One region of the Gordonibacter pamelaeae genome, then DNA from elsewhere that is predicted to be linked to it. Evidence: predicted binding sites of a transcription regulator. Region 1 holds the regulator's gene; the other holds the start of a gene.
The links. Region 1 encodes LexA, which represses DNA repair genes until DNA is damaged. Its sites were predicted from a motif close to CNAACANNTGTTNG; they were not measured.
Positions count from the first base shown of each region.

Region 2: a site for LexA is predicted at 3,413-3,426, ahead of C1877_RS03880 (putative DNA modification/repair radical SAM protein). Genes of this name have one in related genera too.

Region 1 covers NZ_PPTS01000003.1:449,565-457,199, forward strand. Annotated here, with positions in the region: gene C1877_RS07030 (ATP-binding protein) at 1-654, shown strand, start outside; gene C1877_RS07035 (stage V sporulation protein S) at 826-1,182, shown strand; gene miaB (tRNA (N6-isopentenyl adenosine(37)-C2)-methylthiotransferase MiaB) at 1,191-2,588, shown strand; gene miaA (tRNA (adenosine(37)-N6)-dimethylallyltransferase MiaA) at 2,578-3,513, shown strand; gene hflX (GTPase HflX) at 3,708-5,027, shown strand; gene lexA (transcriptional repressor LexA) at 5,229-5,867, opposite strand; gene C1877_RS07065 (ATP-binding cassette domain-containing protein) at 6,664-7,635, shown strand, end outside.
Region 2 covers NZ_PPTS01000002.1:284,820-292,454, forward strand. Annotated here, with positions in the region: gene C1877_RS03860 (ABC transporter ATP-binding protein) at 1-849, opposite strand, end outside; gene C1877_RS03865 (TetR/AcrR family transcriptional regulator) at 846-1,496, opposite strand; gene C1877_RS03870 (hypothetical protein) at 1,926-3,020, shown strand; tRNA gene C1877_RS03875 (tRNA-Thr) at 3,240-3,314, opposite strand; gene C1877_RS03880 (putative DNA modification/repair radical SAM protein) at 3,460-4,971, shown strand; gene C1877_RS03885 (TIGR03915 family putative DNA repair protein) at 4,968-6,071, shown strand; gene C1877_RS03890 (DUF362 domain-containing protein) at 6,196-7,326, shown strand; gene C1877_RS03895 (radical SAM protein) at 7,505-7,635, opposite strand, start outside.

The DNA.
Region 1 (7,635 bases):
TCCTCGTTCGTCGTGGAGACGGACCTCGCGCGCGTGGGGGAGAAGGCCGACCAGTCGAGCTTCCCCGTGTTCGAGCGCACCGATGCGGGTACCGTGGCCGTGCGCGGCCCGAAGAACATCCTGCGCACCGTGTGCGAGTTCGCCCTCGAGTGTCGCCGCGACTGCACCGTCTACCTGGGCTCCGTCACCGACGTCGTGGCCACGCTCTACGCGTTCGGCCTCTCGTCGCTCACGGCGGCGTCGCGCGCGTTCGGGCGAGCCGACGAGCTGCCCGTGTGCAAGCGCCTGGCCCTCGCCGCCGACCCGGCGGAGCTCGCAGGCCTCGCCGGGTCGCTGGGGCTCGCCCTGTCCGAGCGTTCGGCGCGCCGCGTGCTGGACGGCGAGATAGCGCCCCTGTCCCCGCTGCTCGACCGCGTGCGCATCGGCAACGACGCACCCGAGCCTGCAGCCCCGCGCACCGCCGCCCCGTGTGCCTCCCAGGACGCACGGGGTCTCAAGCTGGCCCGCGAGGATCTGGACGACTTCGCTGGCCGGGTGGCCGCTGCCTACCGCGACGTCGCTCAACGCTACTACCTGGAGCCCGACGTGCAGCCCGAGGTGCGCGTGGGCAAGGACGGCATCCGCATCCATATCCCCGTGAGCAAGCTCCGCTAAGTTCCGCATAAGCTGCGCCATCTGGTCGGCGTACTGCCATATCCGCAGGTTGCGCGCCATACCATTAATAGCTAGAATAACAATACCTAGAAATGCGGCGCCCGCGCGCCGCGCGCATATTGAACGTACGCCAAACGCACGAGCAACGTACTCAAACGACGAAGGATATGCATGACCGCACCCGAGCACAAGCCGGAGATCGGCTGCCTGAAGGTTTCATCGAAATCGTCGCCTGCTTCCGTGGCCGGGGCCATCGCCGGCATGGTGAAGGACGGCGTGGGCGTGGAGATACAGGCTGTCGGGGCCGGAGCGGTGAACCAGGCCGTTAAGGCCATCGCCATCTCGCGCGGCTTCCTCTCGCCCGTGGGCATCGAGATCGCCTGCGTGCCCTCCTTTGCGGACATCGTCATCGAAGGCGAGTACCGCACGGCCATTCGCTTCGCAGTCGAGCCGCGCTACACGCGCGGCGTGTCCATGCCTGTTGTCGACGGGGAAGCGGAAGCCCACCCGTCCGACCTTGCACACTGAGGATACCCATGCACACCCATACCCCTTTCACGAACCTCGCGTTCTGCATCCGCACGTTCGGCTGCCAGATGAACAAGCACGATTCCGAGCGCGTCGCCGGCATGCTCGAGGGCCTGGGCGCGCTGCCCGTCGATGCCATCGAGGACGCCGACCTTGTCGTGTTCATGACGTGCTGCGTGCGCGAAGCCGCCGACACGCGCCTCTACGGCCAGGTGGCCTCGCTCAAGAACACGCCGCTGCGCGCCGGCACCCCGCTGTCGAAACGCGTCGTGGCCGTGGGCGGCTGCATCGGGCAGCGCGACGGGCAGAAACTCGTTGACGAGCTGCCGCATTTGGACGTGGTGTTCGGCACGCACAACCTGGGCTCGCTGCCGCGGCTGTTCGAGGAGGCGCTCGACGAGGGCGGGCACCACGTGGAGGTGCTCGACGCCGGCTCTTCGTTCGCCTCCGAGCTGCCGACCGCGCGCGAGCACGCATGGGCCGCCTGGCTTCCCATCGCGCAGGGCTGCAACAACTTCTGCTCGTACTGCATCGTGCCCTACGTGCGCGGCCGCGAGAAGTCCCGCCCGCTCGAGGATATCGTGGCCGAGGCGGAGGGTTACGTGGCCGCCGGAGTGAAGGAGATCACCCTTCTGGGCCAGAACGTGAACTCCTACGGTCGCGACCTGTACGGCTCGCCCCGCTTCGCGGCCGTGCTCGATGCGCTCGACGCCACGGGCATCGAGCGCTTGCGCTTCGCGACGAGCCATCCGAAGGACCTTACCGACGAGGTCATCGGCAGGTTCGGCACGCTGCGCTCGCTCATGCCGGCGCTCCACCTGCCCGTGCAGTCGGGCTCCGACGCCGTGCTGGCCGCCATGAACCGCCGCTACACGCGCGCCCACTACCTGGAGCTCGTGCGCAAGCTGCGGGACGTGCTGCCGGAGATCGCGCTCTCCACCGACATCATCGTGGGGTTCCCCGGCGAGACGGCGAAGGACTTCGAGGACACGTACCGCCTTGTGGACGAGGTGGGCTACCACCAGGTGTTCACGTTCATCTACTCCAAGCGCGAGGGAACTCCTGCCGCCTCGGTCGACGATCCCACGCCGCGCGACGTGATCCAGGGGCGGTTCGACCGTCTGGTCGATTTCGTGCAGAAGCGGGCCTTCGAGGCGAACCAGGCCGACTTGGGAAGCACGGTCGACGTGCTGGTGGAGGGCGCGTCCAAGCGCGATGCGGGCCTGCTCGCGGGCAAGAGCCCGAAGAACCAGACCGTGCACGCGCCGCTGCCCGAAGGCACCTCGATCGAGGAGCTGGCCGGCACCACGGTGCGCGTGCGCATCGACGAGGCGAAGACGTGGTATCTGGCAGGCGAGGTGGCGGAAGGCTCCGAGCCGCCCGCGGAGGCGGCGGATGGGCGCTGACCCCGTCGTCTGCATCGTCGGCCCCACGGCCTCGGGCAAGTCCGCCCTCGCGCAGGCCGTCGCCCTCGCGCTCGACGGCGAGGTGGTGAGCGCCGATTCCATGCAGATATACCGGGGCATGGATATCGGCACGGGAAAGCTCGCTCCCGAGGAGCGGCTCGTTCCCCATCACGGCCTCGACCTTGCCGACCCCGGCGAGCCGTACTCGGCGGCCCTCTTCCAGGAATACGCCCGCGCTTGCTTCCGCGACATCGCCGCGCGCGGGAAGCGCGCCGTGCTGTGCGGCGGCACCGGCTTGTACGTGCGCGCAGCCATCGACGCCTACGAGTTCCCGAAGGGCGAGCAAACGGGCAATCCCGTGCGGGAGCATTACAACCGCCTTGCCAACGAGCAAGGTTCCGACGTCCTGTGGGAGCTGCTGCGCGAGCGCGACCCCGCAAGCGCCGCCATCGTGCCCGCCGCCGACGTCAAGCGCGTCGTGCGCGCCTTCGAGCTGCTGGAGGAGGGCACGAGCCTTGCCGAGCAGCGCGCGAAGCTGGCGGACATCCCGCAGCTCGTGCCGGCATGCTTCGTCGGGCTGTCCGTGGAGCCGGCGGTGCTCAACGCGCGGATAGACGCGCGCGTGGACGGCATGTTCGACGCCGGCCTTGTGGACGAGGTCGCGCGCCTGCTGCAGGGCGGGTTCCGAGACGGCATCACGGCCCCCCAGGCTATCGGGTACAAGGAGGTCGTCGCCGCCCTGGACGGCGAGACGACGATGGAGGAGGCCGCCACGCGCATCAAGACAGCCACGCACCGCTACGCGAAACGGCAGCGCACGTGGTTCCGCAAGGATAGGCGCATCCGCTGGATCGACGCGAACGAGCCCGACGTCGCGGCGCAGGCGGCCGAGGCGCTGGACGTGCTGGGAGACGCTGTTGCCTGAGCGTTTCCGTGACAGGGTGGACTTGTGGTATGATACGGTTCCGCAGGCCGGCCCTGCCGAAGAGCCTTCAAGATCGGAGCACCTATCATGCAGACAGCACACGCGTTTCTCTAGCGGTTGCGACCGCGCCCGACTGTCTTCGCACGCCGCCGTCAGTACCGGTGTGCCTGTTCCTGCCTCGAAAGGTTGGCTCCATGTCTGAATTCGAATCCGTTATCACGCGGGGCATGACCCCTGTATCCGAAGAGCGCCGCGAGAAGGCCGTGCTCGTGGGCGTCGACCGCCCCGGCGCCTCCTGGCCGCTGGCCTCTTCTCTCGCCGAGCTCGAGCGCCTCGTGGACACGGCGGGCGCCGACGTTGCGGCCGTCACCACGCAGAAGCTCGACGCGCCGAACCCGCGCACGTTCGTCGGCTCGGGCAAGGCCGAGGAGGTAGCCGAGCTGGCACGCGCCCACGCGGCCGACCTCGTGGTGTTCGACGACGAGCTCACGCCCTCCCAGCAGTCGAACCTCGAGAAGGTGGTGGGCAAGGACGTGAAGGTCATCGACCGCACGGCGCTCATCCTCGATATCTTCGCGCTGCATGCCACCAGCAAGGAGGGCCGCCTGCAGGTGCGGCTCGCCCAGAACGAGTACCTGCTGCCGCGCTTGCGCGGCATGTGGGCCCACCTGGCCTCGAACCGCATGGGCGGCGGCGTGGGGTCGCGCTTCGGCGAGGGCGAGAGCCAGCTCGAGGTCGACCGCCGCATGGTGCGCAAGCGCATCACGTCCATCAGGCGCGAGCTCAAGCATCTGGCCGAGGTGCGCGCCATCCAGCGCGAGAGCCGCTACGAGAGCGGCATGTTCAAGGTGGCGCTGGCCGGCTACACGAATGCCGGAAAGTCGAGCCTGCTCAACCGCTTGACGAATGCGGACGTGCTGGCCTACGACAAGCTGTTCGCCACGTTGGACTCCACTACGCGCAAGTTCGAGCTGCCTGAAGGACGCGAGATCACCGTCACTGACACGGTCGGGTTCATCCAAAAGCTGCCGACCACGCTCATAGAGGCGTTCAAGTCGACGCTCGACGAGATAACGGGCGCCGACCTGGTGCTGCACGTGGTGGATGCGTCGTCGGACGAGTACGAGGCTCAGATCGCCGCAGTCGAGGACGTGCTCGGGCAGATCGAGGCGCAGGACCTGCTCCGCGTGCTCGTGTTCAACAAATGCGACCTGCTCGACGGGGAGCAATGCGGCGCCCTCAAGGCGCGCCACCCGCAGGCACAGTTCGTGTCGGCGGCGACGGGGGAGGGCATTGCCGAGCTTGTCGGGCATGTCGCCCGCGTCGCCTCGGCGCAGGACGAGCATCTCGACGTGGTGATCCCCTACAACCGGGGCGACCTCGTCTCGGTGGCGCACGAGCGTTGCCATATCCTGTCCGAGAAGCACGAGGAGGACGGCACGCACCTCGTCATGCTGGCAGCTCCGTCCTTTGCCGGCCTGTTCCGTCCCTACGCGGCGGAGAAGGACCGTTAGGCGCGTCCCTTCCGGGAAGCTGCGAACTGCTTGGTTAGAGTAACTCTAACCAAGCAGTTCGCGACCGAACGACGCGATCTCGGATCGCCGGCCAGTCCTGGGACGAACGGGCTCCCTCTTTCCAAGGCCGGCGTTTCCCCTGCAGGGGCCGTACCCCGACAGGGCGCGGCGCTTCTCCGGCGGAGCACCGCAAGGCGCCGCCTACAGGCGTCGGAACACCGCCACCACTTTGCCCGCGATGGAGCAATCGGTGGTGATGATGGGCTCCATCGTCGAGTTCTCCGGCTGCAGGCGGATGTGGTCGGATTCCTTGTAGAAGCGCTTGACCGTCGCGCCGTCGTCGATGATGGCCACGACGATGTCGCCGTTGTTGGCGACGGGCTGCTCCTTCACCACCACGTAGTCGCCGTCGTTGATGCCTGCCTCGATCATCGATTCGCCCCGCACCGACAGCAAGAACGACGGCGCGTCGCCCACGATGTCGGTGGGGAGCGAGATGGTGTCGGTGATGTTCTCCTCGGCCAGGATGGGGGAGCCGGCCGCCACGTTGCCCACGAGCGGCACGTTCACCACCTTGTTGAAGCTGGGCTTGACGACGTTGGAGGCGCTTTCCGTGTCGCCGAGCGGGTAGGTGAGCGCGATGGAGCGCGACTTGAGCGGATCGCGCTTGATGAGCCCCTTCTCCTCAAGCGCCTTGAGGTGCACATGGACCGTCGAAGGGGAGGAAAGGCCCAGGCTCTGGCAAACCTCGCGCACGGTGGGACCGTAGCCCTTCTCGCGGATGCACTCCTCGATGCAGTCGAGCACTGCCTTCTGACGCTTCGTCACTTTGTCGGACATGCCCCGTCCTTTCCCTTGAACGAACAAATGTTTTAATTACGTATTGACATGAACTTTTGTTCGTCCTATTATATATGCGAACAAAGGTTCTACGCAAGGGCTAGGAGGCAGAAAGATGAAGAATTTCGAGATGCGGTACCCCCTCGACGGCACGTCGGCCCTGCAGCCGGAGTTCGGGCATGTGCCTGCAGCTGGGGCTATCATCGAGTTTCCCGGGGACGTTTCCCAAGGCGCTTGCGCGTCGTCTGCGCACGCGCAGAGACCATCGTCTGCAGCGCATCGTGCGCACGCCCACTACGGCGCTCCGGAAACGGTGCGGGCCCTTCACCGCGGCAGCGTAGCCGGGTGCGCCTACGGCCGCGTGAGGCCGTGGCAGGGCGCCCTGGCGGGATGCGTCTTCTCCCTCTTTGCCTTCGTCAGCATTTTCATCGGCCTCTAACGGCCTTGGAATACCCACAGATGCTGCGTTTCTGTGGCTGCGAGGCGCCCCCGCCACCCCGGGGGCGCCCCCATTCCGTCGGAGGGGCCTTCCTCCCTGCGGGTCCGTGTGGTAGACTTCCGCTTAGATCGATAGTCCAGACAGGCTGCCGCAGACGGCGCCTTCGAAAAGGAGACAAGGAACATGAGGTTTTAACGAAAGCCTTCGGACACCCGACAGGTCATGCAAGCTATGCACCGGGTGCGCTTTCGTTGCCGTTCCTTGATGTTCCCAGCCCTGCCCTCGCTGCCGCGTCGGCATGCGGGCGACCAGCGCGAAAAGCATCGCTTCCGGTGCCTCTCAAAGGGAGGCCCCTCCATGTTCGTTTCAGCCCACCATCTTACCTATGCCTACGATGGCGCCGATGCCCTGGCGCTCGATGACGCGTCTGCCGTGTTCGCCCCCGGCTGGACCGGCGTGGTCGGCCCGAACGGGGCCGGCAAGAGCACGCTGCTCAAGATTGTCTGCGGGGTGCTCAAGCCGCAGAAGGGGAGCGTTTCACCGCAGGTCGCTGGCTTGTTCTGTGCCCAGTCGACGGATGCTGCGCCCGCGGGCCTCGAGGAGTTCGCCTGCGACTACGGGCCCAAGGCCGTGCGCCTGCGCTACCTGCTCGGCATCGACGACGCGTGGCTGTGGCGCTTCGACACGCTGTCGCACGGCGAGCGCAAGCGAATCCAGATAGCATGCGCCCTGGCGGCCGATCCCGTGCTCCTTGCGCTCGACGAGCCCACGAACCACCTTGATGCCGACACCCGCGATCTGGTGGCGCGCACGCTCGCCGAGTATCGGAGGACGGGCCTGCTCGTATCGCACGACCGCGCGCTGCTCGACGGTTTGGCCACCTCGTGCGTGTTCGTGGACCAGGGGCGCGCCGTTACCGTGCCCGGCTCGTACTCCCAGGCGAAGGAGCAGATAGACCTGCGCCGGAGGACCCTGGCAGAAGAGCGGGCCAACGCCCGCCGCGAGCTGGGCCGCCTCAAGGCGGAAACCACCCGTCGGGAGGGAGTGGCAGCCCGCTCGGCCGCACGGCGATCGGCCCGCCATCTCGACCGGCACGACCACGACGGGCGCACGAAGGTCAAGCTGGCCATCTATTCCGACCAGGATGGCAAGGCCGGGCGGCTCTCGTCGCAGATGGGGAAGAAGCTCGAGCGCGCCGAGAAACGGGTGTCCGAGGCGCATACCGCGAAGGTGTACGAGGGCGCGCTCTGCCTCGACGCCGAGCCCTCCCCACGCAAGGTTCTCGTTCACCGCGAGGCCGGGTCCTTGGCGCTGGGCGGGGGGCGCATG
Region 2 (7,635 bases), on a different contig from region 1:
ATCGACGATCTCGTTCGCGGCCAGGTCCTTCACGAACGCGTCGAGGTTGCCGGACACGGCCGTTTCCACGCTGGTCGTCCCCTGTTTCTGCACGCTGACACCGGTATCGCGGTGGGCCGCCGCGTAGCGGTCGCGCGCGGCCTCGTCGGCGAACGTGACGACGAACATGCGCTTGCGCGACTTCCGCACGTCGTCCATGCGCTCTACGGCGGCCAGCTTGCCCCCGCGGATGAACGCCACCCGATCGCACGTGCGCTCAACCTCCTCGAACAGGTGCGACGACAGCAAGATGGTGGTGCCGCGGCGCTTCTCTTCCAGCACGAGGTCGATGAAGCGGCTCTGCATGAGGGGGTCGAGGCCGCTCGTGGGCTCGTCGAGCAGGACGATGTCGGGCGAGGCCATGAACGCGCAGACCAGTCCCACTTTCTGCTTCGTGCCCTTCGACATCTTGCGAATGCGCCGCGCGGGGTCCAGCTCGAAGTACTCGATCAGCTGTTCCATGCGCGTGCGGTCGCGCAGCTTCTTCATGCGCACCATGAATTCCAGGAACGCCGTGCCGGTCATCTCGTCCATGCAGGCGATTTCGCCGGGCAGGTAGCCCAGGTGCTCCTGGATGCGGGCGCGCTGGCTGAAGCAGTTCAGGCCGTTGATGTTCACGGTTCCCTCATCAGGGCGGATGAAGCCCATGAGGTTGCGCATGGTCACCGTCTTGCCGGCGCCGTTCGGTCCCAAAAAGCCGAACACCTCGCCCCGCTCCACGGCAAACGACACGCCGAACACGCCGCGTCCGCTTCCGTAATCTTTCTTGAGCCCCTCGATCGCAATCGCGGGGCCGATTGTTGCGCTCATCGGTATTCCTCCTTGTACGAATAGGCTTTCAGCATGTCGCACCAGCGGTACATCTCGTCCAGCATCGCATCCATGTCGAGGCGCTGATGCAGGGCGCGCTGCTGGTGCAGGTAGCCGTCAGCCAGCCAAATCAGCAGGTCGAGCACGTACTTCGGGTCGATGTCGTCGCGGAACCGGTCAAACCGCACGCATCTGAAGTACGCGGAGAACATCAGGTCGATTTGCCTCTGCGTCCAGCTGTCCATCGTGTCCTTGATGTCTTTGTGCTCCGGGTAGAAGGCCCGGACGGAGAACTCCAGCAGGTAGGGGAAACGCGAAAGCACCTTGCGCTTGGTTTCAGCTGCGTACACGAGCAGATCGAAGAAATCGTCGATCTCGTAGAATCCGTCGTCCACCACCAGATCGGACACCTTCTCCATGAGGTGCTCCATGAGGTAGAGGTACAGCTCCTTCTTGCTCTTGAAGTAGAAGAACAGAAGACCCTTCGAGATGCCAGCGCGCCGTGCGATGTCCTCGGTCGAAGCGCTTTTGTAGTCGCATCGACCGAACGTTTCCACGGCGGCGTTGACGATAGCCTCGCGTCGCTGTTCGGGGAGGCTCTCGAACTTGCTGAAGTCCGCATGCCCCCTATCGTCCGTTGCGCTCATTGCCGCCGCCTCCCTTCCTGCCGCTCTGCGGCCGTTGACCGCTCGGTCAACGGATTGGAGATCATGCTACCCCGTTGACTATTTTTTAGAAGGGGTCGAGGAGGGTTTTTTCATTGGGAGAGCCGCCAAGCCCGTAGCGCGCCGGGCCCGCATCCGAGGCCGGCGCCCCCGAGCCATGTCTGCCTCGCATGCGAGGCAGACGGGCAAGACCGACGCGCAAGGCCGGCATGTCACGCTGCGCCCACCAGCGCGCGCTGCCGCCCTCCCCTGCGACCGGCTGAAACGGGGGGGGCACCCCCAGCCCCCTTCCCCCTCCTGCTCACTCCCGCCCGCTCCTCCGGCGACAGCCGGCCCGGTCCCCTCTTCGCCCGTCTGCTATCATGGACCCGCATCGCGCGACACGCCCTCCCGCCGACGACAGGAGACGCCATGGCCCGCTCTTCGAACCTCCCCGAACCCACCGCATCCGCCGCTCCCGTCCGTGCGCTCGGAGCGCGCCGCCTGCTGCTGGCGCTCGCCGTCGTCCTGGCGCTCTACGCCGTCGACCTGGCGTGCGCGACCACCGTGCCCGCCTCGGCCCACGCGTTCGCCGTGAACGTGGCCGTGCCGTTCGACCTCATGGTGTGCGTGCCCGCCGCGTTCTACCTGCTGGTAGTGCGCCGCCGCGGCCTCACGCCCCTGGCCGTGCTGCCGGTGGTGTGGGCGGGGTACCTCGCGGCGTCCCAGCTGGTCGCGCCGGGGCTGCTCTCGCCGCTGGCGGTCTCCGCGGCGGCGGGGTCGGCCGGCACGTTCTCGCTGCTGCCGCCCCTGTTCGCCGCCGCCCTCGCGCTCGACGCCGCCGTGATCGCCTGCGAGGCGCGCCGCCTCGTGCGCGCCTTCCGCGCCGCACGAGGCGCCTCCACGCGCCCGTACGACTGGTTCGCCGAGGCGTTCAAGGTCCTCGCGCCGGGTGGGCGCGCGGCGCATCTGGCAGGCATCGAAGGTGCCACCTGGTACTACGCCCTGTTCTCGTGGCGCGCCCGCCCCGACGCGCCCGTCGGCCGACACGCGTTCAGCTACCATAGGGAAAGCGGCTTCCTGGCGCTCGTGGGCGTGATCGCGGCGCTGCTGCCCGTGGAAGCGTTCGCCGTGCACCTGCTGGTGGCGCAGTGGAGCACGATCGCGGCCTGCCTGCTCACCGCCACCTCCTTGTACGCCCTTCTGTGGCTCGTGGCCGCCGCGCGCGCCAGCGTGCTGAACCCGCTGCTCGTGGACGACGAGACGCTCACCGTGCGCTGGGCCGCCTTCGTCTGCGAGGACGTGCCGCTGCACCTCGTGACCGGCGTGGGTGCCGCCGCGCCCGACGTCCCCAAGCGCGAGCGCCTCGACCTGGGCGTCATGGGCGCCCCGCCCTGCTGGATCGAGCTCTCCGAGCCCCTGGAGGTCCGCACGTTCGCCGGAACGCGCCGCCCGGTGCGCGCCATCAACGTGTCGCCCGACAACGCCGCCGCCTTCAAGCGCCTGGTGGGAGCGCGCCTGCGCTAACGGCAGCGCAGGCGCATCGCAGGCCGCGACGAAATGGCCTCGATCCGGGCATCGCCGCGACCCGGCATCGCCCGCCCGAGCCGGACCGGCCAAGCGAGCCATGCCCGGGCCGACCGCAACCGTGCAAGCCGTACCCGAGCAGACCGCAGCCACCCGCACCCCTCGAGCCGCACGGCGACGAAAAAGGCCGGGGGCTGTGCCCTCCGGCCTGCTGTTTCCTGGAGCCAGTGACAGGACTCGAACCTGCAACCCACAGTTTACAAAACTGTTGCGCTACCATTGCGCCACACTGGCATAAGAATTGTCGTGCCTGCGTATTGTACGACATCCTGCCCGTTTCGGGAAGAAGCGTCCCCCATCTTGACAACGAATATCCGTTCGCCCATACTAAGCGAACAGATATTCTCGCGAACACTTGATCTGGCGAACGGGCGTGCGTATGGAACTGATCGACAAACTGGAGATACTTGCCGATGCGGCGAAATACGACGTGGCCTGCACTTCCTCGGGCATCGACCGCGACGCCCAGAAGGGGAAGCTGGGCAACACGATGGCGGCGGGATGCTGCCACAGCTTCGCGGCGGACGGGCGCTGCATCACGCTCTTGAAGGTGCTCATGACCAACGTGTGCGTCTACGACTGCGCCTACTGCGTGAACCGCTGCTCCAACGAGGTGAGGCGCGCCGCCTTCACGCCGCAGGAGCTGGCCGACCTCACCATAGCATTCTACCGTCGCAATTACATCGAGGGGCTGTTCTTAAGCTCGGGCGTCATCAAGAGCCCCGACTACACCACCGAGCTCATGATCCAGACGCTGTCGCTCCTGCGGGGCGAGCACGGCTTCCGCGGCTACATCCACGCCAAGGCCGTGCCCGGCACCTCACCCGAGCTCGTGGACGAGCTGGGACATCTGGCCGACCGCATGAGCGTGAACATGGAGCTGCCCTCGCAGCAGAGCCTGGCCCTGCTCGCCCCCGAGAAGAACAAGCAGCAGATCATCGCCCCCATGCGCCAGATCCGCGACAACATCGCCGTGGACAAGGACACCCGCGCGCTCGTGCGCAAGAACACGACCTACATGAAGGCGGTCAAGCCGAAGAAGAAGGAGCGGGCCTTCGTGCCCGCCGGCCAGTCCACGCAGATGATCGTGGGGGCCACGCCCGAGAGCGACTTCCAGATACTCAACCTCTCGGCCGCGCTCTACCGCACGCTCTCGCTCAAGCGCGTGTTCTTCAGCGCCTACACGCCCGTGAACGACGACGCGCGCCTGCCCGGCACCGACGCCCTGCAGCTCAACCGCGAGCACCGGCTCTACCAGGCAGACTGGCTCCTGCGCTTCTACCGCTTCGACGTCACCGAGATCATCGACGAGGAGCACCCGTTCCTGGACCCCGAGGTCGACCCGAAGGCGAACTGGGCCCTCAACAACCTGGACTTCTTCCCCGTGGAGGTGAACAAGGCGCCGCTCGAGGCACTGCTGCGCGTACCCGGCATCGGCGTGAAGGGCGCGCACTCCATCATGCGCGCCCGGCACTCCACCACGCTCGGCGAGCGCGAGCTGCGCAAGCTGGGCATCGCCTACAAGCGGGCGCGCTTCTTCATCACCTGCAACGGCAGCTACGCCGGCCAGGGAACGGACTTCTCTCGAGAGGGCCTGCGGGCGCATTTAGCCGCAACGCCGAAGGGCGGTGGCCACGGCCGTCGCGCAGACAAGGCCATCCCCGGCCAGCTGAGCCTGTTCGAGAGCGTGGAAACGCCCGAGAAGGCCCGCATCGCGCAGGGCGCGGGTGTCGATCCCCGCGGGCACCTGGGCGCGGGGGCCGGCGAGCGCCTGGGAACGGCGCCTGCCGGACAGCACGACAACGCGGCGAACGGGCAGCGCCGCGGGAATGCCGACGGCGCGTTTGGCTGGCAGCACGCCCTCGAGCAACCCGAGGCGGCCTGCGCATGAGCACCGACCACAGAACCGGCTTCGAACGGCCCTCGGGAGCTGCGGCGGCCGAGGCCGGTTCCGGCCGCTCGGCCGCCCCGGACAAGGGGGCGCGCAACCGTTCGGCCGCTTTGGCTGCGACGGGAGCGGGACGGGAGCCCGCCGCAGCCGGCGATGCCCCCCATGGGCCGGCAACGCCGGAAGAGCCGCTCGCCAACGTGGCCTACGCCTACGACGGGACGCTGGAAGGCCTGCTGTCGGCCGTGTTCGAGGCGTACGTGCGCCGCGAGGACCCGCAGGACGTCACGGCGCAGGCCGCGCTCCAGCCACGCCTCGGGCAGACGGTGCGCTTCGTGGAGACGGACATGGAGCGCGCCGTGCGCGTCCAGCGCGGCATCAAGCGCGTCTGCGGCCACGCCGCCTACGACGCCGTCATGCGCGCCTCGCTCTCGGACGACCCGAGTGCCGGCACCGTTGTCTACCGCTTCGTGCGCTACGCCATGGCGGCCAAGCGCCCGCACGACTGCACGGGATGCCGCCGGCGCGGATCGTGCAGCGGCCCCATGGCCTCGTCGCAGCCGACCGATTCCCTCGGCTGCTCGGGAAAGGCGCGCGGCAGCGTGCTGAACGACCTCGCCCACCCTGCCGTGGAGCCCCTGCACCGCCTCGTGCGCTCCGTGGGCAACGAGCGCCACCACATGGTGCAGTTCCTGCGCTTCGAGCACCTGGAGAACGGCGTGTGGCTCGCGCGCTGCAACCCGAAGGCCTCGGTGGTGCCGCTGCTCATGGACTGGTTCGCCGGCCGCTTCAACACGCAGCCCTTCATCATCTACGACGAGGTGCACCACCTGGCAGGCGTCTACGAGGGGCGCGACTGGTACCTCGTGCGCACCGACGAGCTGGACGTGCCCGACCGCGCCGCGGAGGAGAACCTCATGCAGGCAGCTTGGAAGCGCTTCTACCGCACCGTCGCCGTGGAGGCCCGCTACAACCCGGAGCTCCGCCGCCAGTTCATGCCCAAGCGCCTGTGGAAGAACATCCTGGAGATGCACGAGGACCTCCCCGGCACCGAGCTGGCCCGCGCCGCCGCCCCGCAAGCCGAGCGCCTCTGGCGCGGCTGAAGGAGGGGGAGCTGCGACAGCGTCTCCCGCAGCCGGGCGTTTCCCCGGAACCCGCGAGGCGCTATCATGGAACCCGACGAGAGAACAGCACGGTGCGGCGGCGAGCCGCTAGAAGGAGGATCCCATGGAACCGGCCAAGGTGTACTTCACGGACTTCCGCACGCAGGCGTTCGGCGACGGGCTGCCCACGAAGCTGAAGAAGCTCGTCCGCCGTGCGGGCATAGCCGACCTGGACCTCGAAGGCAAGTTCGTGGCCATCAAGCTGCACTTCGGCGAGCTGGGCAACGTGAGCTACCTGCGCCCGAACTACGCACGCGCCCTCGTGGACGTGGTGAAGGAGCTCGGCGGCAAGCCGTTCCTCACCGACTGCAACACCATGTACCCCGGCAGCCGCAAGAACGCCCTCGAGCACCTGGAATGCGCATGGGAGAACGGCTTCACGCCGCTCACGGCGGGCTGCCCCATCCTCATCGGCGACGGCCTGAAGGGCACCGACGACGTGGAGGTGCCGGTGGCAGGCGGCGAGTACGTGAAGGCGGCGAAGATCGGCCGCGCCGTCATGGACGCCGACGTGTTCGTGAGCCTCACGCACTTCAAGGGCCACGAGCTCACCGGGTTCGGCGGCGCCATCAAGAACATCGGCATGGGCTGCGGCTCGCGCGCCGGCAAGACCGAGCAGCACAGCAACGGCCAGCCCGACATCGACGGGGAGAAGTGCCGCGGCTGCAAGAAGTGCCTGCCCGAATGCGCGAACGGCGGCCTCGTGTTCGACGAGGCCGCCCGGAAGATGGGCGTGGACAAGGAACGTTGCGTAGGGTGCGGGCGCTGCCTGGGCGCCTGCAACTTCGACGCCATCGACTTCGCGCAGGACGCCGCCAACGCCGACCTCAACCGCCGCATGGCCGAGTACGCGAAGGCCGTCGTGGACGGCCGGCCGCAGCTCCACGTTTCGCTCGTGGTGGACGTGTCGCCCCATTGCGACTGCCACGCCGAGAACGACGCCCCCATCCTGCCGAACCTGGGAATGTTCGCCTCCATGGACCCGCTCGCCCTCGACCAGGCCTGCGTCGACGCCTGTCTGGCCGCCTCCCCCCTCCCCGGCAGCAAGCTCTCGGACAACCTGGCCACGCCCGGCTTCGAGCCCTCGGGCGACCATTTCGCCAACTCCACCCCCGAGTCGGAATGGCGCACCTGCCTAGAGCACGCCGAGAAGATCGGCCTGGGAACGCGGAAGTACGAGCTGGTGAGGATGTGAGATAGGGGCTATTTCACCCGCTGCCTCCGCATGTCTTCGGCCCCTCCCAAGGGCGGCCGAAGACATGCGAAAACGAACATCTTCGGCCGCGCCATTCGCACGCCACGTCCTTGTCGAACCGGCGCGATGGCGTCGGCGGAGCGCACGTTCCCCGCGCGCCTTGTTGTGGCCGTCTCCCCTACACCCCCGTCAGGTCGAACGGGGGGATGAAGCTCTCCTCGGCCGCGCCGCCCTCCTGCCAGAAGTAGTCCTCCACACCCAGCGCATCGGCGTAGTCCAGCAGGCGCTCGTAGTCCTCGTCCGGGACGC